3 regions of the Stutzerimonas chloritidismutans genome follow, and region 3 is predicted to be linked to each of the others. Evidence: predicted binding sites of a transcription regulator. Region 3 holds the regulator's gene; each other region holds the start of a gene.
What was found. The regulator FliA, encoded in region 3, starts transcription of late flagellar genes. The targets are predictions, from matches to a motif close to CTAAAGTTTNNNNNNNNNNNGCCGNTAA.
Positions count from the first base shown of each region.

Region 1: the regulator FliA is predicted to act here: its motif matches at 2,597-2,624, upstream of LLJ08_RS09890 (methyl-accepting chemotaxis protein).
Region 2: the regulator FliA is predicted to act here: its motif matches at 2,879-2,906, upstream of LLJ08_RS03240 (methyl-accepting chemotaxis protein).

Region 1 covers NZ_CP086067.1:2,115,566-2,119,700, forward strand. The annotation lists gene LLJ08_RS09880 (MFS transporter) at 1-469, shown strand, start outside; gene LLJ08_RS09885 (3'-5' exonuclease family protein) at 497-1,132, opposite strand; gene LLJ08_RS09890 (methyl-accepting chemotaxis protein) at 1,241-2,557, opposite strand; gene LLJ08_RS09895 (pentapeptide repeat-containing protein) at 2,681-3,334, opposite strand; gene exaA (quinoprotein ethanol dehydrogenase) at 3,498-4,135, opposite strand, start outside.
Region 2 covers NZ_CP086067.1:714,338-718,472, forward strand. The annotation lists gene LLJ08_RS03230 (efflux RND transporter periplasmic adaptor subunit) at 1-126, opposite strand, end outside; gene bfr (bacterioferritin) at 373-840, shown strand; gene LLJ08_RS03240 (methyl-accepting chemotaxis protein) at 883-2,805, opposite strand; gene cueR (Cu(I)-responsive transcriptional regulator) at 2,976-3,419, opposite strand; gene LLJ08_RS03250 (heavy metal translocating P-type ATPase) at 3,433-4,135, opposite strand, start outside.
Region 3 covers NZ_CP086067.1:1,646,966-1,651,100, reverse strand. The annotation lists gene LLJ08_RS07745 (chemotaxis protein CheA) at 1-478, opposite strand, end outside; gene LLJ08_RS07740 (protein phosphatase CheZ) at 490-1,284, opposite strand; gene LLJ08_RS07735 (chemotaxis response regulator CheY) at 1,308-1,682, opposite strand; gene fliA (RNA polymerase sigma factor FliA) at 1,757-2,482, opposite strand; gene fleN (flagellar synthesis regulator FleN) at 2,500-3,327, opposite strand; gene flhF (flagellar biosynthesis GTPase FlhF) at 3,419-4,135, opposite strand, start outside.

The DNA.
Region 1 (4,135 bases), 470 kb from region 3:
TCTGTTGCAGGAGTCCGGGCTGTCAGCGGCCGCGGCCATCGGAATCGCGGCGCTGGTCGGACCGGCCCAGGTCGGGGCGCGCTGCCTGGAGTTCGTCCTGCTGCAGCGCTTCCATCCACTGATCTCGGCCCGTCTCGCCGCTATCGCCCATCCCATCGGCGCGGCCAGCGTGATGCTGGTGGGTGCGCCTGCGACCACCGCATTCGTGCTTCTGCATGGCGGCGGCAACGGCATTCTGACCATCGCCAAAGGGACCTTGCCGCTGGCGATATTCGGCCCCCATGGCTATGGCCTGCGCCAGGGGCTGCTGATGGTGCCGGCACGTTTCGCCCAAGCGTTTTCGCCGCTGGTGTTCGCGCTGCTGATCGACGCCTTCGGTACGCGGGCGCTGTGGCTGTCGGCGGCGCTGGGCGTCCTGGCGTATGCCGCGCTGACCTTCCTGCAACGCCGGGCGCATGGGCTGGCCTAACTCCTGTTGACTGCCGCCGAAGCCCTGTCAGCGCGGTAGCGCCGCGAGCAGCATCGCCTGCTGCTCTGCGCTCAGGCCGAGGAACACGCGCAGCGCGGCGTAGGCGTCGTTGGCCGCGTAGGCCTGCTGTGCCACGGTCAGCGCGGGGTTCGCCCAGTTCGAGGTGGCCACGCTGCGGGATTTTTCGATCCGTGCGTCGAGCACCGCGGCCACCGCACCGCGCAGGCCGACCTGACCTTTCTTGCCCTGATAGCGAAGCACCGAGCCCAGGTCCAGCAGACTGGTCGGCCGGATGCCGAGCTTGCCGTGCAGCCTGGAACGATCCGACTTCAGCCCGAAACCGATCTTCGCCAGCGCGGGCGATTGCAGGATTGCGCTGGCCGCTTCGATGCAGCCGGGCACGCCGATCCTGAACAGGTAGGCCTTTGCCGGGGTGGCGAACTGGATCAGGTGCGGACCGCTGGAGACTTCGCCCACCTTGAAGGTCGGTTTGGATTCGGTATCGAAACCGATGCAGGCAAAGCCCATGATTTCCTCCACCGCCGCGCGAAACTCGTCCGCCGTCGCGGGGGTGACGATGCTCGCCGACGTCAGCCCGTCGAAGCGCGGCAGCCCGTCGACGTTCGGATGCTGGCGGATATGAATGATCAGCTTCTGCGTCAAGCTGGCGTCCTCCGAACGCTGATGATCGAGTCAGCCTGAGGCAGCGGTGCCGACTCGGCTGTAGCGCGGCCATCCTTCATGTGCCGATCTGCAGTGACAGGCTCGCCATCAGTTCTTCAACTGGCTGGCGAACTGCCCGACTGCGCTGACCACGCGCTGCGCGCCGTCCTGGATCTCGACGATCACCGCGCCGGCCTGGTTGGCGAATTCCAGTCCGTGCTCGGCCTGGTCGCGGCTCGCGCTCATGCTGTGCACGGCAGCTTGCGCCAGGTCCTGGTTCTTCTGCACCACGCCGACGATCTCCTCGGCAGCCTTGCTGGTGCGGGCCGCCAGCTGGCGAACCTCGTCGGCCACCACGGCGAAGCCACGGCCCTGATCACCGGCCCGTGCGGCTTCGATGGCGGCGTTGAGTGCCAGCAGGTTGGTCTGGTCGGCAATGCCGCTGATGGTCTTGAGGATCGCGCCGATCAGCTGCGATTGCTTGTCCAGCGCTTCGATACCGTCGGAGGCTTCCTGCATCTGCTGGGCGATACGATGCATAACTTCGACCGTTTGCTGGACCACTTGCGCGCCGCGCTGGGCGCTGAGATCGGTGTGCTGGGAGGTGTCGTAGGCAATCGTTGCGGCATCGGCCACAGCCATCTCACGGTTGACCTGGTCGGTGATGACGGTGGCGAACTTGATCACCTTGTATAGCTTGCCGTAGGCATCGAGCACCGGGTTGTAGGACGCCTCGAGCCAGACGGTCTGACCGTGGGCATCGATACGCTTGAAGCGTTCGGCGATGTACTCGCCACGGTTGAGGCTAGCCCAGAATTCGCGATAGGCCGGCGACTCGCTTTCCTCACGTTCACAGAACATGCGGTGGTGCTTGCCCCTGATTTGCTCGAGGCGGTAGCCCATGCCGTCGAGGAACCGCTGGTTGGCGGTGATGACATGCCCGCCGAGGTCAAACTCGATCACCGCGGTGGAGCGCAACAGCGCGTTGATTACGCTTTCGTGCTCGCGTGAGGTCTCGATGGTGCGGGTCAGGTTAGTGGCGCATAGCGTGAAGTGGTGCAACGTGCCATCCGAGCCCGTGATCGGCTGCCAGATCGAACGCAGCCAGGCTTCCTGGCCGTCAGCCTGCAGCAGTCGGTAGGCGCCGCTGATGTGCTCCGCGCGCTGCATGGCGGTCTTGAGGCGTGAGTAGTTCGGTTCGGTACGAAACTGCTGGCTGAAGAAGTCGTCGACGGAGCGGCCGATGAGATCGTCGCGGCGATAACCCATTTCGCTGAGGAACAGCTCGTTGGCGTGCTGAATGCGTCCTTGCGGGTCCAGTTCCAGGACCATCATCTCCCTGTACAACGAGTTCTTGATCTGCTGATTGACTGCGGCTTCCTCGCGCAATTCAGCCAGTTCCCGTTTCAGGTTCTTGTTGAACATTTATTGGCATCCGGTGAAGGGCAAGACAGCCCAGTCACTTGATCGGCGCCTGAGTCATTTTCCTGAGGTTGCCAGCCAATGGTTTGCTCTATACCGGCGATTGAAATGGCCTATCGGCGGGTTTCATTTCTCCCAATCGACCGGGCAGTCCTTGCAGCCTTCCATGTTGGTGGCTTGAAACGTCGCGTAGTGCCGGCGCGCGCCGGTTAGCACGGCGTTGCCCAGGTTGGCGTCGTTGAGCTTGGCTTCCTGCAGGTTGGCATCGGTCAGATCGGCACCCTCGAGATCGGCCTTGCTCAGCCAGGTCATTTCCAGGTCGGCGGCGTGCAGCGTGCTGCCGTGCATCCTGGCGCCACTCATGCGGGCGAACTCAAGGTAGGCGCCAGTGAGGTCGGCTCCCTTGAACTGGGCGGCCTGGGCGAACAGGCCCCAGCCCTGGATGGCGATCAGCCGGGCATTGGTGAAATTGGCCAGGCGCAGGTTGGCCTGTTGCAGGCTGGCGCGGTTAAGCGTGGCGCCGGTTAGGTTGGCTTTTTCCAGATTGGCCAGGTCGAGGTTGGCGTGGCGCAGGTTGGCGCCGGAGAGGTTGGCACCGGCGAGGTTGATGCGGCGCAGGTCCTGATTGCTGAGGTCGGCGCCGCGCAGATCGGCGTTGGCACATTGGCTCTCGGGCTGGAGTACGCAGCCGTTGATCGTCAGAGGGCCGTCATCCGCGGCGAAGGCGGACGCGCTGGCGAACAGGGCCAGTGGCAGTAGCAAGCGGTTAGGGCTGTTCATGGAAAGTCACCTGGGGCAGGGCAATAGAGAAAAGCGGTCGCGTGGCGTTTCTGGCCTGTCGGCGAGAGCGCCAACCCGGAGCCGGCTGGGCCAGACGCGCCGCGTGAGCCGCTGTACGTTGAAAACACGAGGCGTGCCCGCGCGGTGGCGGGCACGGCTCGGCTCATCGCTTGGCGGTCTTCTTCTCCCAATCCGGAAGCTTGAATACCCAGAAGGAACCACCCTGGGCGACCGGCTTGGTCAGTACGGCCATGTCGCCGCCCCACAGTGGCACGGCGCCGCCGTAACCGACCGTCACGCCGATGTACTGCTCGCCGTCCTGCTCCCAGGTCACAGGCGGGGAAATCACGCCGCTGCCGGTCTGGAATTTCCACAGCTCGTCACCGGTTTTGGCGTTGAAGGCCTTGAAGTAGCCGTCGCTGGTGCCGGTGAAGACCAGATTGCCCTTGGTCGCCAGCACGCCGGCCCACAATGGCAGTTTTTCCTTGTGTTCCCAGGCCACCTTGCCGGTGGTCGGGTCCATGGCGCGCAGGATACCGACGTGGTCGTCGTACATGCGCTTGATGCGGAAGCCCTGGCCGAGATAGGCCGAGCCCTTCTTGTAGCTGACTTCCTCGGTCCAGTAGTCCTCTTTCCAGTGGTTGGCCGGTACGTAGAACAGGCCGGTGTCCTGGCTGTAGGCCATGGGGTTCCAGTTCTTGCCGCCGAGGAAGGGTGGGGATACTTCGACCGACTTGCCGTGCTTCTCGCCCGGCTCCGGTTTGGGTGGGCGCTGACCCTCGTTCTCCACTGGTCGACCGG
Region 2 (4,135 bases), 930 kb from region 3:
CAGGGCCACCCGTGGCGGCTCGGGTGCCGGCTCGGCTTCCGAGGAGCAACCACCGAGCAGCGGCAGCGCACAGACGATGATCGTCAACCAGGCACGGGGCGCTGGGAATGCTCGCGTTGACGTCATCGTGGCTCCTATCTGATCGGCGTTGCGGGCGTGCGGGCACCCGTTGGGACTGACAGTAGAGCCCCGCGTCTGCGCAGGAGTTCGCTGGCGATGTTCGTAGAAGTGAGGTGACCGGGCGGTCGACTTCTGCCGAGGCTCTGCCACACTCAAGGGTGCGCGGCTGCGGCTCTGCAGCGCTTGACCGTCGTGAACTCAGCGGGGATGCTTGCCCGCTGTTGAAGGCGCATCACTCATGGGGAATACGCAATGCAAGGCCAGGCACCGGTAATCGACTATCTGAAGGAGCTGCTGCGCGGCGAACTGGCGGCGCGCGATCAGTATTTCCTGCATTCGCGAATGTACGCCGACTGGGGCTTCAGCAAGCTCTACGAGCGCATCAATCACGAGATGGAGGAGGAGACGCAGCACGCCGATGCGCTGTTGCAGCGCATCCTCTTTCTCGAAGGCACCCCGGACATGACGCCGGAGCCGATCAATCCGGGGCACACCGTGCCGGACATGCTGCGCAACGACCTGGCGCTGGAGTACAAGGTGCGCGCCGCGCTGGCCCAGGGCATCGCGCTGGCCGAACAGCACGGCGACTACCCGACCCGCGACATGCTGGCGCTGCAGCTGCACGACACCGAGGAAGACCACGCCTACTGGCTGGAGCAGCAGCTCGGCCTGATCGACCGCATCGGTCTGCAGAATTACCTGCAATCCCAGGCCAGCTGAGCCTTCCACCCCGCGAGGCAGGGCCTGCCTCGCGAGGTTCCGTCAGAGCCGGAAGCGGCTCACCATCGACTGCAATTGACCGCCCAGACGGGCCAGCTCGGTGCTCGACGCCGCGGTTTCCTCGCTGGCGGCGGCGGTCTGTTCCGACACATCGCGCACGTTCACCACGCTGCGGCTGATCTCCTCGGCCACCGCGCTCTGCTCCTCGGCGGCCGCGGCGATCTGCTGGTTCATCGCCTGGATGTTCGACACGGTGCGGGTGATGCTGCCCAGTGAAGCACCGGCCCGGCGCGCCAGCTCGACGCCGCTGTCGGTCAGGTCGCGGCTGGTGTGCATGATCGAGGCAACCTGCTGGGTGCCGTTCTGTAGCGCGGCGACCAGCCCTTCGATTTCCTCGGTGGACTTCTGCGTACGCTGCGCCAGGCCGCGGACCTCGTCGGCGACCACGGCGAATCCGCGTCCGGCCTCGCCGGCACGGGCGGCTTCGATGGCGGCGTTGAGCGCCAGCAGGTTGGTCTGCTCGGCCACCGCCCGAATCACGTTCATCACGCTGCCGATCTTGTCGCTCTCTTCCTGCAGTGCCTTCATCGCCTCGGTGGAGCGCACCACGGCGCTGGCCATGCGTTCGATCTGGGTGACCACCTCGGTGACCACGCGATCGCCTTCCCGGGCTTCGCCGTCCGCCTCGGTGGCGGCCAGCGCGGCCTGTTCGGCATTGCGCGCGACTTCCTGAACGGTCGCCGACATCTCGTGCATGGCGGTGGCGACCTGATCGGTTTCTTCCTTCTGGCTGTTCACGCCGGCGCTGGTCTGCTGGGTGACGGCCGAGAGCTCCTCGGCGGCGGCGCTGATCTGACTGACACCATCGCGGATGCCGCCGATCAGCTCGCGCAGGGTCGAGCCCATCTGCTGGATGCCGCGCTGCAGCACGCCCAGCTCGTCGCGGCGCTGAACCTGTGCGGTGGCGCTGAGGTCGCCGGAGGCGATGCGCTCGACGTCAGCCAGGGTGGCACGCAGCGGCAGGATGATCTGCCGGGTGATCAGCCAGGCGGCCAGCATTCCCAGCACCAGGGCCAGCAGCGCGCTGACGATCAGGCGCGTGCGTGCTGCGGCGCTTTCCACGTCGAGCTGGTCGAGCTGGAACTGGTAGAGCGAGTCGCTGATACGGACGATTTCCTTCTGCTGGTCGGTCATCTCCTGGCGCGCCTTGGCGATTGCCTGGGTGGCCTTCTCCAGCGCCTCGATGGCGCTGCGGTACTCGCCGAGCACCGTGCGCATCTGCTGCAGCGCCGCGCCGCTGTCGGCGTCCAGTGCGCCGGCATGACGGCCGAGGGTGGCCTGCGCGGCGTCGAGCTGGGCGTAGATCGCCTTCGCCGCCTCGGCACCCGGGCTGCTCATGTAGACGCGCAGCAGGTATTGCGCACGCTGCACGTCGTCTTCGATCTGGGTGATCGCCTGGAATTGGGCGAAACGGCCTTCGTCATACTCCGAGAGCTGCAGCACCTGACGGTTCACGCCAGCCATCAGCTCGCTCAGACGGCCGGCGGCCTGGTCGATGATCTGCCGCGAGGCGTTGGCCTGGGCATAGGCCTTGCGCATATCGTTCAGCGAATGCTGATACTGCGCGTTGTAGCCGGCCTGCTCCTTGAGCTGGGCGACGTTGACCGGGTTCTTGAAGGTTTCCAGCAGCTTGGTCTGCTGGGCGAGGTAGATGCCCAGGTTCTTGTCCAGACGCTCGGTGGATTCGTTGTCACCATTGGCCAGCATGAATTGCAGGCGGGCGATACGCAGGTCGGTTAGCGTCTTGTTCAGCAATGAGATTTCGGTCATCCAGCCGCTGCGCTGGATGACACTGCCGAGGCTGCCCCAGCCGTTCCAGGCGAGGATGAGGGTCAAGATCAGCACGGCACCGAAGCCCAGTGCGAGCTTCCTGCTGACGCCGATGTTTGCAAACCAGTTGTTCATGTCATTCCAATCAGATGAATAGTTCGAAACGAGCGGGTGCCTTGCCGGCGGCCCGCGGGTGTCTTCGGGCCCTCTTTCGGCCGCGAGCATACGAACTTGAATGTAAATCGAGGAATGGTCGCAGCGAATGCTGGAGCAGGGGGCGCGGGCCGGGGCGGCCCGCGTTGGCATCAGCCTTTGCCAGGTGCAGTGATTGGGGACGGACGGGATGACGGGGCGCTGCAGCAGCCGCTTTCGATGCCCTGCAGGATCGGGCAGTCCGGGCGATCATCGCCCTGGCAGTGGTCGACCAGCTCCTGCAGGGTGTCGCGCAGGTCGACCAGCTCAGTGATCTTGCGGTTCAGCTCGTCGATGTGCGCGCCGGCCAGGGCTTTCACATCGGCGCTGGCGCGCTGACGGTCCTGCCACAGCGCCAGCAGCTTGCCGACCTCCTCCAGCGAGAAACCTAGGTCACGGGCGCGGCGGATGAAGGCTAGCTGATGCAGGTCGCGCTCGTTGTAGTGGCGATAGCCATTGGCGCCACGCCCGGCCGGCGTGAGCAGGCCGATGGATTCGTAGTAGCGGATCATCTTCGCCGTGAGGCCACTGTGCTTGGCTGCCTGACCAATGTTCATGGCGTGCTCCCGATCATTCTTCCGGCTTCCAGGAACGCAGCAGCAGGGCGTTGCTCACCACGCTCACGCTCGACAGGGCCATCGCCGCGCCAGCCACCACCGGGCTGAGAAAGCCGAAGGCGGCGAGCGGAATGCCCACCAGGTTGTAGATGAAGGCCCAGAACAGGTTCTGCTGGATCTTGCGGTAGGTGCGCCGGCTGATCTCCAGCGCGGCCGGCACCAGGCGCGGATCGCCGCGCATCAGGGTGATGCCGGCGGCGTGCATGGCCACATCGGTACCGCCACCCATGGCGATGCCGACATCCGCTGCGGCCAGGGCCGGGGCATCGTTGATGCCGTCGCCAACCATGGCCACCACGGCGCCGCCTTTCTTCAGCTCCGCCACGGTGGCGGCCTTGTCCGCAGGCAGCACCTCGGCATGCACATCATCGATGTGCAGCGCTTCGGCCACCACCCGCGCGCTGCCACGGTTGTCGCCGGTGATCAGGTGGCTGCGGATATGCCGCGCCGCGAGCCCGGCAATCGCTGCTGCGGCGCCGTCCTTGAGGCTGTCACCAAAAGCGAACAGGCCGAGGATACGCGGCTCGGGCGCATGTTCCACCAGCCAGGAAAGGGTGCGGCCCTCAGCTTCCCAGCGCTGGGCGGTTTCCAGCAGCTCGCCCGGCTGCAGGCCGTACTCGCCGAGCATGCGCCGGTTGCCCAGCGCCAGCTGCTGG
Region 3 (4,135 bases):
GCATCTGTTCGAATTCGCTATCGGCGCCCTCGGACCGGGATTCGGCCACGACCTGCGGTTCGACTGCCGGCGCTGGCTCATCAGCCGAGGCTGGCTCCGCCAGACGTGCCAGCGCCGCAAGCAACTCACGCGAGGCTGGCGTCGGCTCGACGCGCTCGCGGACCTGGCTGAACATCGCGTTCACGGCGTCGAGCGCCTGCAGAACGACATCCATCAGTTCGGAATCGACTCGACGCTCACCCTTGCGCAGGATGTCGAAGACGTTTTCGGCGATATGGCAGCACTCCACCAGCTCATGCAGCTGGAGGAACCCGGCACCGCCCTTGACCGTATGGAACCCGCGAAAAATCGCATTGAGCAACGCCATGTCATCGGGGCTGCTTTCCAGCTCCACGAGTTGCTCGGACAATAGTTCGAGAATCTCGCCGGCCTCTACCAGGAAGTCCTGGAGGATTTCTTCATCGGCGTCGAAGCTCATATTCACTTCCCCTAAAAGCCCAGGCTTGAAAGCAGATCATCGACATCGTCCTGGCCGGAAACGACGTCTTCACGCATATCGGCATGCATCTGCGGACCTTCACCCTTGGAAGGCTCTTTTTCTTGTTTTTTCTTTTCCTGCTCGGCGCGCATCGCCTCGCGGTCATGCTGGATGCCTGCCACGCGATCAACCTGCCCCGCCATCAGGACAAGATTGAGCAGGTTGCTTTCGAGGTCACTGATGAGGCGGGTCACTCGCTTGATCACCTGCCCGGTCAGATCCTGGAAGTCCTGAGCCAGCATTATTTCGCTGAGGTTCTGCGACAACTGGCCGCCGTCGTTCATGCTGCGCTGCAAGTACTGGTCGATGCGCTTGACTAGGTCGCGGAACTGATCGGCGTTCATTTCACGACGCATGAAGCGCTGCCAGTCGGCTGTCAGGCTCTGCGCCTCATAGCTCACATAGTTCACCAGCGGCGCTGATTCTTCGACCAGGTCCATGGTGCGGTTGGCAGCCTTCTCGGTCATCTCCACCACGTAGGACAGGCGATCGGTCGCGTCCGTGATCGGCGACGGGTCGCCGCCGGTGGCGCAGGTGTCCATCTCGAGCTTGACGATGGCGTTGTGCAGCTCTCGGGTGAGCTTGCCAACTTCCAGGTAAAGCCCGTGGTTGCGCACCTGATTCAGCTCATTGAACATCTGCGTCGCTTCATCGAAGCGGCCCTGCTGCAGACTTTCGATCAACTTGGGTGCATGCGCCTTCAGAGTCGCTTCGAACTCTGCCAGGCTTTGGTCTGCTTGCGTCATAGTGCCCTCGCGGCGTTGCTGCTTCAGCCGTTGACGCGCTCGAAGATCTTCTCGATCTTCTCCTTGAGCACCTGGGCAGTGAAAGGCTTGACCACATAGCCGTTAACCCCGGCCTGGGCGGCTTCGATGATCTGATCGCGTTTCGCTTCGGCCGTCACCATCAGCACCGGCAGGTGCTTGAGGCGCTCATCGGCACGCACAGTGCGCAGCAGATCGATGCCGCTCATTCCCGGCATGTTCCAGTCGGTCACCAGGAAGTCGAAGCTGCCGCTCTTGAGCATCGGCAGCGCGGTAGTACCGTCATCCGCTTCGGCGGTGTTGGTGAACCCCAGATCACGCAGGAGGTTCTTGATGATTCGTCTCATCGTCGAGAAGTCATCGACGATGAGGATTTTCATGTTCTTGTCCAAGTCGACCTCCGTAAGTCCCAAAATGCCTCAGCAAACCGAGCACGTCATACCGCAAACAATCGTCAATTGGCGCGCCATTCGCCGAGGCGCGCGCGCAAGCGCGCAGCGCACTGGCTATGCAACTGGCTCACACGCGACTCGCTGACCCCCAGCACCTGACCGATTTCCTTCAAATTCAATTCTTCGTCGTAATACAGCGACAGCACCAGCTTTTCACGCTCGGGCAGGTTGGCGATGGCGTCGGCCAGCGCCTGCTGAAAACGTTCATCCTCGAGATCACGGAACGGCTCCGGGTGGAGACTGGCAGCGTCTTCCTCGAGCTCGCCATGATCGCCTTCCTGCAGCAGATCGTCGAAGCTGAACAGGCGACTGCCCAGCGTATCGCCCAGAATGCCGTAATACTCGTCGAGACTTAGCTTAAGTTCGGCCGCAACCTCGTGATCTTTAGCGTCGCGCCCGGTTTTCGCTTCGATCGCCCGGATCGCCTCGCTGACCATCCGCGAATTGCGATGCACCGAGCGCGGCGCCCAGTCACCCTTGCGGACTTCGTCCAGCATGGTGCCGCGAATGCGGATACCTGCGTAGGTTTCGAAGCTGGCACCCTTGCCCGCGTCGTATTTCTTAGCTGCTTCCAGCAGTCCGATCATTCCAGCCTGAATCAGATCGTCCACTTGCACGCTTGCAGGCAGACGCGCCAACAAGTGGTAAGCGATTCGCTTGACCAATGGGGCGTACTGATCGATCAGGCGGTACTGCGCATCCTTTGCCTGAGCCTTGCTGTAATACATAGCGGATCCGGCACCTGTCATTCGTGGCTGGGTGAAGCGGGGCTGATGAGGCGCTCTACGAAGAACTCGAGATGACCCCGCGGCGTCGCCGGCAGCGGCCAGGTATCAACCTTCTGCGCGATCGCCTTGAAGGCTAGTGCACATTTCGAGCGCGGGTACGCTTCATAGACAGCGCGCTGCTTCTGCACGGCCTTGCGCACCGCTTCGTCGTAAGGAACCGCACCGACATACTGCAGCGCCACGTCGAGAAAGCGCTCGGTAACCTTGGTCAGCTTGGCGAACAAATTGCGGCCTTCCTGCGGTGCGTGAGCCATGTTGGCCAACACGCGGAAGCGGCTGATGCCGTAATCGCGGTTCAGCAGCTTGATAAGTGCATAGGCGTCGGTGATGGACGTGGGCTCGTCGGTGACCACCAGCAGCACTTCCTGAGCTGCGCGCACGAAGCTCACCACGGAATCGCCGATGCCAGCCGCGGTGTCGATGATCAGCACGTCGAGCTCGTCGCCAAGCTCGCTGAACGCCTGGATCAACCCGGCGTGCTGCAGGGAAGACAGCTGCACCATGCTCTGCGTGCCGGATGCGGCCGGCACTACGCGGATGCCGCCCGGCCCCTGGATCAGTACGTCGCGCAGATCACATTCGCCAGCGATGACGTCAGCCAGGGTGCGCTTGGTGGTAAGCCCCAGCAGCACGTCGACGTTGGCCAGGCCAAGGTCGGCGTCAAGCAACACCACACGCCGGCCGAGGTCGGCCAGCGCCAGTGCCAGATTGACCGACACGTTGGTCTTGCCGACGCCACCCTTGCCGCCAGTCACCGCAATCACCTGTACGGGATGCATACCCATGTTCACATGCCTATATCTTGCTGGGGCCTTGCGGCCGGCGATGCGTCCGCATGGCACGCATCTGATTCATTCGAGTACCGCTGTCGCAGCATCATCCAGCCCGCCGTGACGAGCCGTTGTACAACCCGGCGAACATGTCGGCCATGGTTTCTTCGCTCGGCTCCTCGCCGGACTGCAGGCTCACCGCCCGACTGACCAGCTGATGGCTGCGCGGCAGATGCAGGTCGTCAGGAATCCGGGGACCATCGGCGAGGTAGGCTATCGGCAAATGCTGGCTGATCGTGAGACCGAGTACATCGCCAAGGCTGCCCGCCTCATCGAGCTTCGTCAGGATACAACCGGCCAGCCCACAACGACGATAGTTGTGCCATGCGGCCTTAAGCACCTGGCTCTGGCTGGTTGCCGCCAGCACCAGGTAATTCTTCGATTTGACGCCCTTGTCCGACAGCGCTTCGAGCTGCATGCGCAGCGTCGGATCGCTTGCCGGCAAGCCGGCGGTGTCGATCAGGATGATCCGCTTACGCGCCAGCGAGGCCAGCGATTTGCTCAGCGGCTGGCTAGGATCGATCTGCACCACCGGCACGTCGAGGATCCGGCCCAGTGTCTTGAGCTGCTCCTGCGCACCGATCCGATAATTGTCCATGCTGGCCAGCGCAATGCTCTGCGCGCCGTGTTTCAGCACGTAGCGAGCAGCCAGCTTGGCCAGCGTAGTGGTCTTGCCGACGCCTGCTGGGCCGACCAGAGCAATCACACCGCCCTCTTCCAGCGGCTCGTTCTTGGTGACCTTGATTGCCTGCGCCAGATACGC